2 linked regions of the Posidoniimonas corsicana genome follow. The main gene of each other region encodes a partner of the protein of the gene in region 2 in a complex. Links are inferred from orthologs where the notes say so. Each region holds a gene or a part of one and is shown on either strand. Other genes may lie near its edges.

Region 1 (5,643 bases), 2.5 Mb from region 2 along the record:
GCGACCGCCGGGATCGCCTCGGTGACCCACAGCCCGGCCGACAGCACCAGGATGAACAATGCCCAGCGGCCGCCGTCGGTGAGGCCCTCGTGCTCGGGCCACACCGCCGCGGCCCAAGCAACCAGAGCGCAGGCGGCCATAGTGGTGATAGTCCACAGGTGCGAGGTCTCGAACAGCCCTAGGATCCGCCGGGCCTGGCGTCGTGTTTGTGGCATCATAATCGCCCATGCTAGCACTACACGATCTTGCCGCTAAGGAGGAAAGTCGCCTAACATCCGAGCCGCTCGGAAGTAGGCGCCGACGCACGAGATAGAGGAGTTCCGTGTCCCCAACCCCACAAACCGAAGCGCCGTCGCCGCTGTCGCTTCAGCGTCTGACCGCGGCGTTCGCGCAGATGCTCGGCGGCGCCTCCGATGCGCCGGACGAGGCGCCCGCGCCGCCGCCCAGCGCGGTCAGCCCGAAGGGCATCATCGAGGCGATCCTGTTTGTCGGCGCGGAGAACGGCCGGCCGCGCACCGCCGAGGAACTCGCGTCCGAGATGCGCGACGTCACGCCCGAGGAGGTCCGCACGGCGGTCGCCGAGCTGAACAACGAGTACCAGCGTGACGCCGCGCCGTACGAGATCGCCGACCGCGCGGAGGGCTTCCGCCTGCAACTGCGCGAGGACCTGCAGCGTGTGCGGGACAAGTTCTACGGGCGGGTGAAGGAGGTCCGGCTCTCGCCCAAGGCGCTGGAGGTGCTGTCGGTGGTGGCGTACCGACAGCCAACCACCGCCGCCGCGGTGGACAAACTGCGGGGCGTGTCGAGCGGGCCGCTGTTGTCGCAACTTGTGCGTCGGGGCCTGCTGCGACGCGAGCTGGCCGGGGAACCGGGCGGGCAGGGTCGGTACTTCACCACCGACAGGTTCCTGCAGTTCTTCCGGCTGGACAGCCTGGAGCAGCTGCCCCGCGCCGCCGAGCTGGACGACTAGCCGCCAGCCACCCATCCACCGCAACGCGAGCACTCAAAACAACTTAGGCCGAGCCCTCCGCCCTTCGCACCCGGCGGATGCGGGTTTGGCGCCAGTGGCGGGGCTTGATGCCCGGGGCGGTTCTTGGCACAAAGGGATGACCCAGGCCGCGACTCGCGGCCCTTTTTTTCGACCCGCGAGAACGCCCCAGCCGGCCCACCGGCGCCCCAACACGACCCTTCTTCGCGCCGCACAGGGGCGCAGCGTGCCGGAGACGGCTTGCCCGCACGCCGCCGCGACCGACCGCCCCCTCGCCCGCCCGCTCTCCAGGTCATGCCCAACTTTCGCAACAGAGAATCCGTCCGCGCCTCGCTGGGCAGCCGCTCGCCGGTGCTGATGCCGTCGCTGCTGGCGTGCGACTTCGCCAACCTCCAGCAGGAAATCCGGGACATCGAGGCCACCGGCGTCCACGGGCTGCACCTGGACGTGATGGACGGGCACTTCGTGCCGAACCTGTCGTTCGGGCTGCCGGTGATCGAGGCCATCCGCGCGGTGACAGACCTGCCGCTGGACGTGCACCTGATGATCGACAACCCGGCGGAGTACGCGGCCCGCTACCGGGACGCCGGCGCCGACTGCATTACGGTCCACGCCGAGGTGCTCGACGACCCGCGGCCGCTGCTCGATGAAATCCGCGAGTCCGGCGCCATGGCCGGCCTGTCGCTGAACCCGCCCACGCCGCTCGAGACGATCCTCCCCGCCCTGCCCCACTGCGACCTGGTGCTCGTGATGAGCGTGATGCCCGGATTCGGCGGGCAGGAGTTCGACCCGGTCGCCCTCGAGAAGCTGAGCCGCCTGCGCGACGACCCAGCCTGCGACGCGTTGCTCGAGGTCGACGGCGGTGTGAACCCGTCGACCATCGCCGACTGCGTGCGGGCGGGGGCCGACCTGCTGGTCGCGGGCACGGCGGTGTTTGGAGCGGACGACTACCAGCAACGCGTTGATTCGCTCAACCAGCTGGCCCGCTCGGGCCGCGACGGCTGAGCCGCCTCCTCAGGAAACCATGAATGCTCCGCATTCTGCTAATCACCCCCGGCGCCACCGAGTACGACCAGCAGGGCCGTGTCCAGGGCAACCTTGATATCCCGCTGTCGGCGGACGGGCGCGAGCAGGTGGCGAAGGTCATCGAACAGCTCGAGGGGTTCGAGCCCGAGGCGATCTACTCCAGCCCCTGCGAGTCCTGCGAGCAGACCGCCAAGCAGGTCGGCGCCGCGCTGGACGTGCGGCCCAAGACGCTGGACAAGCTGGCAAACCTGGACCACGGGCTGTGGCAGGGGATGCTGATCGAGGACGTCAAGACGAAGCAGCCCAAGGTGTTCCGCCAGTGGCGCGAGCAGCCGGAGACTGTCTGCCCGCCGCAGGGCGAGACCGTGCTGGCGGCCAAGAACCGCGTCTCGGAGGTTCTCCGGAAGGTGCTGAAGAAGCACAAGTCGCACGACTCGGTGGTGGTGGTCGCCCCCGAACCACTCGCCAGCGTGGTCCGCCACGTGCTGCGGCACGACGAGCTGACCGACTTCTGGGGCCGGCGGCCCGGCCAGGCAGGCTGGGAGGTGCTGGAGCCGATGGTCCCCCTGAAGGATGCGTAAATCCGCCCCCAGGCGGTCGGCCCCAGGGTCCCCCCGGTGGCATGGTGGCGCCCCGCGGGGATTGGTATGATAGGGGCCTGTCGGGCCTCAAGCCCATGTCCGCGATAGCACGTATTCGGCAGTCGATGCAACGGTCCCCCTCCATGGCGACAGGCGAAACCAACCCAAACGGCCCGCGAGAAAAGCGCGGCGTCCCCAGCGGGTTGTGGATTCGCTGCGGCGATTGCGGCGAGACCATCTTCCGCAAGACTGCCACGGAGCAGATGAATGTCTGCCCGATGTGCGGCCACCACATGTACCTCAGCGCGGCCGACCGCGTCCGGCACATGCTGGACGAGGGCACGTTTGAGGAGTGGGACGCCAACCTTATGCCCACCGACCCGCTGGGCTTCGCCGACAAGAAGCCCTACGCACAGCGGATTGTCGCCGAGCAGAAGCGGACCGGCCTCCGCGACGCGGCGCTCACCGGCGCCGGCATGATCCGCGCCCGCCGCGTGGCCTTCGGGGTCACCGACTCGGCGTTCATCATGGGCAGCATGGGCTCGGTGGTGGGCGAGCGGCTGACGCGGCTCGTTGAGCGGGCCACCGATCAGAACCTGCCCCTGATCATCACCAGCGGCTCGGGCGGAGGGGCCCGGATGCACGAAGGCATCCTGTCGCTGATGCAGATGGCCAAGGTCTCCGCCGCGTTGGCGAGGTACGACCAGGCGGGCGGGCTGTTCATCAGCGTGCTCACCAACCCCACCATGGGCGGCGTCGCCGCCAGCTTCGCATCGCTGGGCGACCTGATCTTCGCCGAGCCGAAGGCGCTGATCGGCTTCGCAGGGCCCCGCACCATCAAGGCGACGCTCCGCACCGAGCTGCCCGAAGGTTTCCAGACCAGCGAGTTCTTGCTGGAACACGGCTACATCGACCGCATCGTCCGCCGCGCGGACATGAAGAGCGAGATTGCCCGCGCGATCGACTACTGCGGCAAGTAGCGGCCGCACGCTTCCGGACGCCGCGGTTCCCTTCGACCGCCGCCACGGCTATGCTGCCCGGCATGAGCCAACGCATCGACGGTCGCCCGGACGACCAACTCCGACCCATCAAGATCGAACGCGGCTTCGCGTCCAACGCGCCCGGCAGCGTGATGATCCACGCCGGGCAGACCATGGTGCTGTGCACCGCCAGCGTCGCGGCCGACGTGCCGCCGTGGCTGGCCGGCCGCGGCAAGGGCTGGGTCACCGCCGAGTACAACATGCTGCCCGGCAGCACCTCACCCCGCAAACCCCGCGACCGCGCCAAAGTCGACGGTCGCACCACCGAGATCCAGCGTCTGATCGGGCGCAGCCTGCGGGCGGTGGTCGACCTCGAGGCGCTCGGCGAACGCTCGATCACCGTCGACTGCGACGTGATCCGCGCAGACGGCGGCACCCGCACCGCGAGCATCACCGGCGCGTTCGTCGCGTTGGTGGACGCGGTCCGGTCGATCGATATCGATCCGCCAGACCCGTCACGCGTGTTTCGCGATAGCGTCGCGGCCGTGAGCGTTGGGTTGGTAGACCGGCGTGTCCGACTGGACCTCAACTACCACGAGGACGCCGCGGCCGAGGTCGATATGAACGTCGTGATGACTGGCGGCGACCGCTTCGTCGAGGTGCAGGGGACCGGTGAAGAGGCTACCTTCTCCGCCACGGAACTGCAGCAGCTGGTGGCCGCCGCGACCGCGGGGGTAGCCCGTCTGACCGAGTTGCAGCGAGAGTCGCTTGGGCCCCATTGGCCCGGCGCCTAGCCCGGCTCAGTTGTTCCCGCCGGCGTCGTCATCGCCGCCAACGTTCACGCCACGCCGACCCAGCAGCAGAGCGGCCGCGTCGCCGTCGTCGTCGCCGTCGTCATTGCCGTCGTCGGCGTCCTGCGAGGCGCCAGCGAAGGTGAACGTGCTGACGTCCGAGATCGACGTGATCGACGGCGCCGGGCGGACGATCACGTAGCGGCGGTCCGCGGTAGCCACGGCGTTGACCGTTAGCTGGGTTCCGTCAGGCAGGACGGTGATCTGCGGCTGGAAGCCGACCGCTCCCCCTCCGCCACCGGCCAACTGCCGGCGCCGGATCCGCTGCAGGTCATCCGGACGCAGAGCGGTCACGCCCGGGTCAGACATCGAGCCGAGCTGCTGAGCAAGAACCGCCCGTCCGACCGCCTCCTGACGATTGATCGCGTTGACCAACTGCTGCTCGTCAACACGCTCGGCGCGACGCCCGTCGGCCAGCTCGAACTTCACCGCCGAGTCGCCCTTGCCGAGCTCCACCTGGCCACGCTGGTGCTTCTCATTGGGGGCGCCGTAGTTGGTGTACACGTCGACCGTCACGACGCCGGCAGTCACGTCACCCCAGACCCGACGGACGACCGCCTGGTAGGCGCCGTTGAAGCCGCGCGGGCAGAGGTAGGTCTCGGAGAAGCCCTTCTGGCCGGGGCCGTCACTGGTGGCGAAGGTGTCGCCCAGCATCACGCCGCCGCCGGGGGTGCGGGGGTTGCTGCTCGAGCAGACCGAGCCGTCCGGCTCCTCGACCAGCAGGTCGACGTCGGCGTCGCCGGTCCACGTGACGCGGATCACGCAGTCACGCTGCATGGCGGCGACCAGGTCGTCGTTGTAGGCGTCGTGCTCGCTGATGCGTCCATCGACCTCAAGCTGCCGGAGCGTTGCGGCCGCTAGGCGGCGGGCCTCGTCCTCGATGCCCTGCTGGTCGCTCGGCCAGGCGCGGCTGAGGATGCCCACCGTGGCCCAGCGGAGGCCGTCGAGGTCGCCGGTGCGTTCGGCGGACTTCATCCCGAGCAGGTAGGCCTCTTTCAGCGTCGGGTCGAGCTTGACCGCCTGCTGCAGAACCTGGATCGCCCGGCTATCGAGCTCAAGCTTGGTCAGGTAGTGAGAGATCAGGATCAGCTCGTCCGCGGAGCTGCTGAAGTCGACGGCGGACATAATGGCCCGCTCGACGTCGTGCGGCGAATTGCCCGCAACCTGCATGGCGATGCCGAGCGCCTCGTACATCCAGGGCTGGGGCTGGCCGTGCC
Region 2 (5,554 bases):
TGGCTGGCGCAACCATCAATGCTACGCCGCCCGACCCTGCCGTGCTGCCGCTTCCGCCAGTAGAGGAAGAGGCGCCAGCCGTAGCCTGCGAGGAGTGCGACAAGGTCGAACGGCCCTGGGTTGCGTTGGAACAAGACGCGTCCGGGGAGCCCCTGTTCGAGATCGGCGCCCAGTTCGACAAGGGCGTTTACATCCGGTCGACGGACCTCGACGAACGCCCGTACGCGATGTACATCGGCGGCCGGCTGCAGCTACGCTACACCGGCTTCGCGCGCGATCAATCGACCTGGACCGACGCGGCGGGCGTCACCCGCGACGTCCGCAACCGGAGCGAGTTTGACGCGGAGCGTCTGCGGCTGAATATCTCGGGGACCGCGGTGCTGCCCGAGCTCCGGTACTACCTGATCTTCGACGGCGACTCCGACGGCGCCTCGCAGGTCGACCAACTGGTCTACTTCTTCGCCTACGAGTGCGCCGAGGGGGTGGAGATCGCGGTTGGTCGGTGGAAGGTGGCGGCCGTGCGGCAGTGGCTGCTATCCTCCCGGTTCATGAGGATGGTCGACCGTTCGTTGGCCACGGAGTACTTCCGGCCAGCGTTCAGCGACGGGGTCTGGCTGTGGGGCGACATCGGAGACGCGTGCCACTACGAGTGGTCGCTCACCAACGGGCTACGCACATCATCCCACCCGGCGTTCGCAATCGACGACGCCCTGTCCGCGGCCTGCTCGGTCTACTTCGACCCCCTGGGCCCGTTCGGCCCGGGCGACGTCGACTACGCCTACCACTGCTCGCCGGTCGTGCGGGTCGGCGGCAGCTTCGCGTTCAGCAAGTCGCGCGATCGAGAAGACGCGGGCTTCGCCATCGGCGACGACAGTTTTCTGCGATTGAGCGACGGCACCCTGCTGAACGAGACCGGCGCCCTGGCGCCGGGCGAGCGGGTGCTGGGCGTCGAGACGATGGTCGCCTCGTTCGACGCCGGCCTGAAGTGGCGGGGGTGGAGCTTTACCGGCGAGTACTTCATCCGGTCGCTGCAGGACTTCACCGCGACCGGCCCGCTCGATGTCCAGCAGCTGTACGACTACGGCTACCACGCCGAGGTGGGCTGCTTCCTGATCCCCAAACGGCTGGACATCAACGCGCGGCTGTCCCAGGTCTCGGGGCTGTTTGGGGACGGCTTCGAGCGGTCCGGGGCAATCAATTGGTATTGGGGCAACGGCGATAACGACCGCGTCAACAAGCTGACGCTCGACGTGGCGGACATCGTCCGCTCGCCGGTGCGCAGCGGGCCCGCCGACTTCCTGCCGGGCGACGACGGCCTGCTGGTGCGGGCGCAGGTGCAGATCGGCTTCTAGAGTCGCTGCGTCGTCGTCCGACTACTCGCCGAACTCTTCGAGGTAGTCGGCCATCGCGGCGTTGATCACCTCCAGCGCGTGCTCCCGCCCGTAGACGTGGTCGATCCGGACCTTGGCGGCCTCTTCCGGCGTGAGCGACTTGTAGATGCTGAAGTAGTGCCGCAGGCGGTCAACCAGCACCTTCGGCAGGTCCTCCACCTCTTGCACCTCGCCCCACATCGCGTCATTGGCCAAGACGCCGATGATCTTGTCGTCGGCCTCGTCGTTGTCGAGCATCGGCAGCCCGCCCACCACCCTCGCCTTGAGGATGATCTCGGGGTTGGTGATCGGCCGCTCGCTAATGACGCAGATGTCCAACGGGTCGCCGTCGCCGGCCTTGGCGCCCGGCATCAGCCCCTTCACCCGCTTGCCGCAGAACGTGCGTGGGATGAACCCGTACAGCGTCGGCGAGAACGCCGACGTGCGGTTCGGCCGGTCGACGCGCAGGTAGCCGGTCTGCTTGTCCAGCTCATACTTGACCCGGTCGAACGGCGTCAGCTCGATGTAAGCCTGAACCAGCTCGGGGGGGCTTGGGCCCGCCTCGAGCCCGTGCCAGGGGTGGGGACGCCAGCGGTAGAACGGCTCGGGAAACGACATGCGATTGCTAATGGGGCAAGGGGACCAGGATGCTCGCCTACGCAGCTGCAGCCGCTTGAGGGGCTACGGGGCGACGTCTTCCTCGTTGACGTAGGTCTCGAGGAACCGGGTCAGCTTGCGGAAATCGCTGTGCGGCTCGATGTAGCGGACCACGGTAACCAGGGTCTCCGGGTCGACCAGCTTCTCGAACGGAACGTAAACCAGCTGCAGCTGCCCCTCGACCGAGACCATCACACCGTCCAGGCGGTTCTCGACAAGCGCCCGGTAGGCGCCCACGCCCAACTGGCTGCCGAGCATCACGTCGAACGCGTGCGGCTCGACACAGCGGGCCTCGTAGCCTAGCTGCACGGGCTTCACGGACCGCTTGCTGCCGGTCTGCCGCTCGTACTCCGCGGCGATCAGCTCCGCGAACAGCTCGTAGAGGTTGATCGCCGAGATGTTGATGTGGCCGTGGTCGTCACGCGACACGCCTTCGACGTACTTGTAGGGGAGCAGCTCCGCCAGGCCCTCGGCGATGACGATCACGCCGTATTTCTTGCCCTCCCGCTCGCGGGTCGTCATGGTCGCGACGATGCGGCGGACCACCTCGTCCATGTTCATGACGTCGCGGGAGTGGGTCTCGCCGTTGGAGTCGGTGTACTCCTCCTTCGAGCGGAACTTGCCGCGGATGTCCTCGACGCTGACCACCAGACTCGCCTCGCCGGCGATCGCCACGCCGTACGCCAGCCAGCCCGCGCTGCGGCCCATCGACTCAACCAGGAAGTAGTTCCGGTTGGCCTCGGCGTCGGCCAGCAGGTTGCGCACCTCGTGGGCCAGGAAGTCGACCGCCGTGAAGTAGCCGAAGGTGAAGTCGATGCCGCAGTAGTCGTTGTCGATGGTCTTGGGCAGGTGGACCACCGGGATCCGCGGCGAGCCTTCCGGGAGGCTGTCCTGGTACAGCTTGAACTTGTTGGCGGTCTTGAGCGTGTCGTCGCCGCCGATCGACACCAATGCGTCAACGCCCAGCGAGCGGAGGCCCTCGTACACGTTCTTAAGCGGCGCCACCCGCTCGGGGTCCTTCAGGTGCTCGGGACTCGAGACCAGCTTGCCGGGGTTCGCTCTGGCGGTGCCGATCATGATGCCCTGCCGGTTGCGTGTCCGGCTCAGCATCGGGTGATCGATCATCACGTAGTCCGTGCCCTCCTCCAGCGGCTTGTCTGCCGAGAAGTTGATCAGGCTGGAGTAGCCGTGCTTGACGCCCACCACCTCGATGCCGTTCCGCAGGAACGACACCGCCGCGGCCGAGATAACCGCGTTGGCGGCCGGAGCGGGACCGCCGGCGAAGAGGATGGCGGCCTTCTTGAAGCTGTGCTCCTGGGGCGCGGGGCGGCTGAGCGTGTTCTCGATTTTCTCGGACATAGCAGGCGGTTGGGGTGGCTGCCGCAGCGGGCGGCAGGCGGGGGGAGGAAACGGGAGCTGGTATTCTAGCGGCGGACCAGCGGGGCGCTAATGGTCGCGGCGGGCGGCGGCCCTAGCCGGCCATGAAGGTCCGCTCGACGAAGGTCGTGTCGATCCGGCCCTCGACAAACGCCGTGTGGCTGAGGATCTCCTGGTGCAGCGGGGCGACCGTCTTGATGCCGTCGACCCGCAGCTCGGCGAGCGCCCGCAGCATGCACGCGATCGCCTCCTGCCGGCTTGGCTGGTGGACGATCAGCTTGCCGATCATCGAGTCGTAGTACGGCGGGACCACGTAGCCGCTGTGCGCGTGCGAGTCGAACCGCACGCCCAGCCCGCCCGGCACGATCAGCCGCTCGATCTTGCCCGGTGACGGCTGGAAGTTGCGCGCCGGGTCCTCGGCGTTAATCCGGCACTCGATCGCGTGGCCGGTGCTGGTGATGTCCTCCTGGCAGAACGGCAGCGGGTCGCCCGAAGCGATCTGGATCTGCGACTTGATCAGGTCGATGCCGGTCACCATCTCGGTCACCGGGTGCTCTACCTGGATGCGGGCGTTGACCTCGATGAAGTAGTAGTTGCCGTCGCCGTCGACGATGAACTCGACGGTCGCGGCGTTCTGGTAGCCCGCCTGCAGGATCAGCCGCTTGGCGGCCTCGCCCATCTCGGCGCGGGTCTCGGGCGAGACGCTCGTGCTCGGGCTCTCCTCGATCAGCTTCTGGTGACGCCGCTGCACCGAGCAATCACGCTCCCACAGGTGCACGGCGTTGCCGTGGCCGTCGGCCAGCACCTGCACCTCGACGTGCCGCGGGTGTTGGATGTACTTCTCCAGGTACACCGCGCCGTTGCCGAAGGCGGCTTCGGCCTCGGCCTTGGCCTGCTGCAGCGAGGACTTGAGGGCTAGGTCGTTCGAAGCGACCCGCATGCCCTTGCCGCCGCCGCCGGCCACCGCCTTGATCAGCACCGGGAAGCCGACCTCGTGGGCGAACTTGAGGGCCTCCTCCTCGCTGTTGATCAGGCCGTCGCTGCCGGGCACCACCGGCACGCCGGCGGAGCGGGCGATATCGCGGGCGGAGTTCTTGTCGCCGAGCTGGGCCATCGCCTCGGGGGACGGCCCGATGAAGTCGATCTTGCAGCTGCGGCAGACCTCGTTGAAGTGCGCGTTCTCCGCGAGGAAGCCGTAGCCGGGGTGGATCGCCTGGACGTTGCCGACCTCGGCGGCGCTGATGATGCTGGCGATCTTGAGGTAGCTGTCGGCGGCCTTGGCCGGGCCGATGCAGTAGGCCTCGTCGGCCAGGTCCAGGTAGTGCGCGCCGCGGTCCGCCTCGCTGTAGACGGCCACGGTGCCGATGCCCAGTTCCCGGCAGGCCCGGATCACCCGCAGGGCGATCTCACCTCGATTTGCGATCAGAATGCGTTGGTACATCAGGCAGAGCTAGGGTGGCGTCAGGGGTGCGGGTGGCGGCGGGGCGGGCTAGCCTTCGAGCTGGAACAGCGGCTGCCCAAACTCGACCGAGGCGCCGTCTTCGACCAGCACCGCGGCGATCTTGCCCGAGCACTCGGCGGGGATCTCGTTGAACACCTTCATCGCCTCGACGATGCAGATGATGGTCTCTGGGCCGACCTGATCGCCGACCTTCACAAAGGCGCCCGACTCCGGGTTGGGCGACGCGTAGAACGTCCCCACCATCGGGCTCTTGATGACCGGGCCGCTGGGCGCCGCCTCGGCCGCCGGGGCGGCGGGGGCCGGTCCGCCCGGCGCCGCCGGCGCTGGCGCGGGGGCGGCGGGCGCCGGCATGTAGGCAGGGGCGGGCACGCCGGTCAGGGTCCCCTGCTCGGGCCCCCGACGCAGCTTCATCTTCTGCTCTCCCTGCTGCAGCACGATCTCAGCCAGGTCGTGCTCGTCCATCAGCTCCACGAGCTTGCGGACCTTGCGGACGTCAAACACGTCGCCCGATCCGCTGCCGGCGCCACTTGCCATATCGCTCTCCGCGCTATCTGAATTGGAAGATTTGTCTTTGGATGCCATCGTTCGCACCGTCTGCCACAAGAGACACCGACACGCCCAGGCCGCCTGTCGCGGCCCCTTGCCAATCCCGCAAGCCTAATCTAGGCCGCCCGCAGTGTGCAACCCC

What was found. The genes of interacting proteins can lie anywhere in the genome.
Region 1: the proteins of accC (region 2) and accD are in contact, whole or in part, in a solved structure (PDB 8UXZ), measured with the Escherichia coli proteins. The link is inferred for Posidoniimonas corsicana from one-to-one orthologs.

What each region holds. Positions count from the first base shown.
Region 1 is NZ_SIHJ01000001.1:3,937,356-3,942,998, forward strand. The notes cover bases 1,662-4,632. They hold accD (acetyl-CoA carboxylase, carboxyltransferase subunit beta), read left to right. Parts: upstream 1,662-2,690; coding sequence 2,691-3,575; downstream 3,576-4,632. Other genes in these bases: rpe (ribulose-phosphate 3-epimerase), read left to right, coding at 1,662-1,993; KOR34_RS15175 (histidine phosphatase family protein), read left to right, coding at 2,017-2,595; rph (ribonuclease PH), read left to right, coding at 3,638-4,369; KOR34_RS15190 (VWA domain-containing protein), read right to left, coding at 4,376-4,632. In the rest of the region: KOR34_RS15160 (SLC13 family permease), read right to left, coding at 1-215; SMC-Scp complex subunit ScpB, read left to right, coding at 323-970; more of rpe, read left to right, coding at 1,283-1,661; more of KOR34_RS15190, read right to left, coding at 4,633-5,643.
Region 2 is NZ_SIHJ01000001.1:1,415,415-1,420,968, forward strand. The notes cover bases 2,673-5,554. They hold accC (acetyl-CoA carboxylase biotin carboxylase subunit), read right to left. Parts: upstream 4,846-5,554; coding sequence 3,499-4,845; downstream 2,673-3,498. Other genes in these bases: KOR34_RS05425 (6-phosphofructokinase), read right to left, coding at 2,673-3,386; accB (acetyl-CoA carboxylase biotin carboxyl carrier protein), read right to left, coding at 4,894-5,400. In the rest of the region: KOR34_RS05415 (hypothetical protein), read left to right, coding at 1-1,352; KOR34_RS05420 (inorganic pyrophosphatase), read right to left, coding at 1,374-1,988; more of KOR34_RS05425, read right to left, coding at 2,052-2,672. UniProt on the Escherichia coli protein: This protein is a component of the acetyl coenzyme A carboxylase complex; first, biotin carboxylase catalyzes the carboxylation of the carrier protein and then the transcarboxylase transfers the carboxyl group to form malonyl-CoA.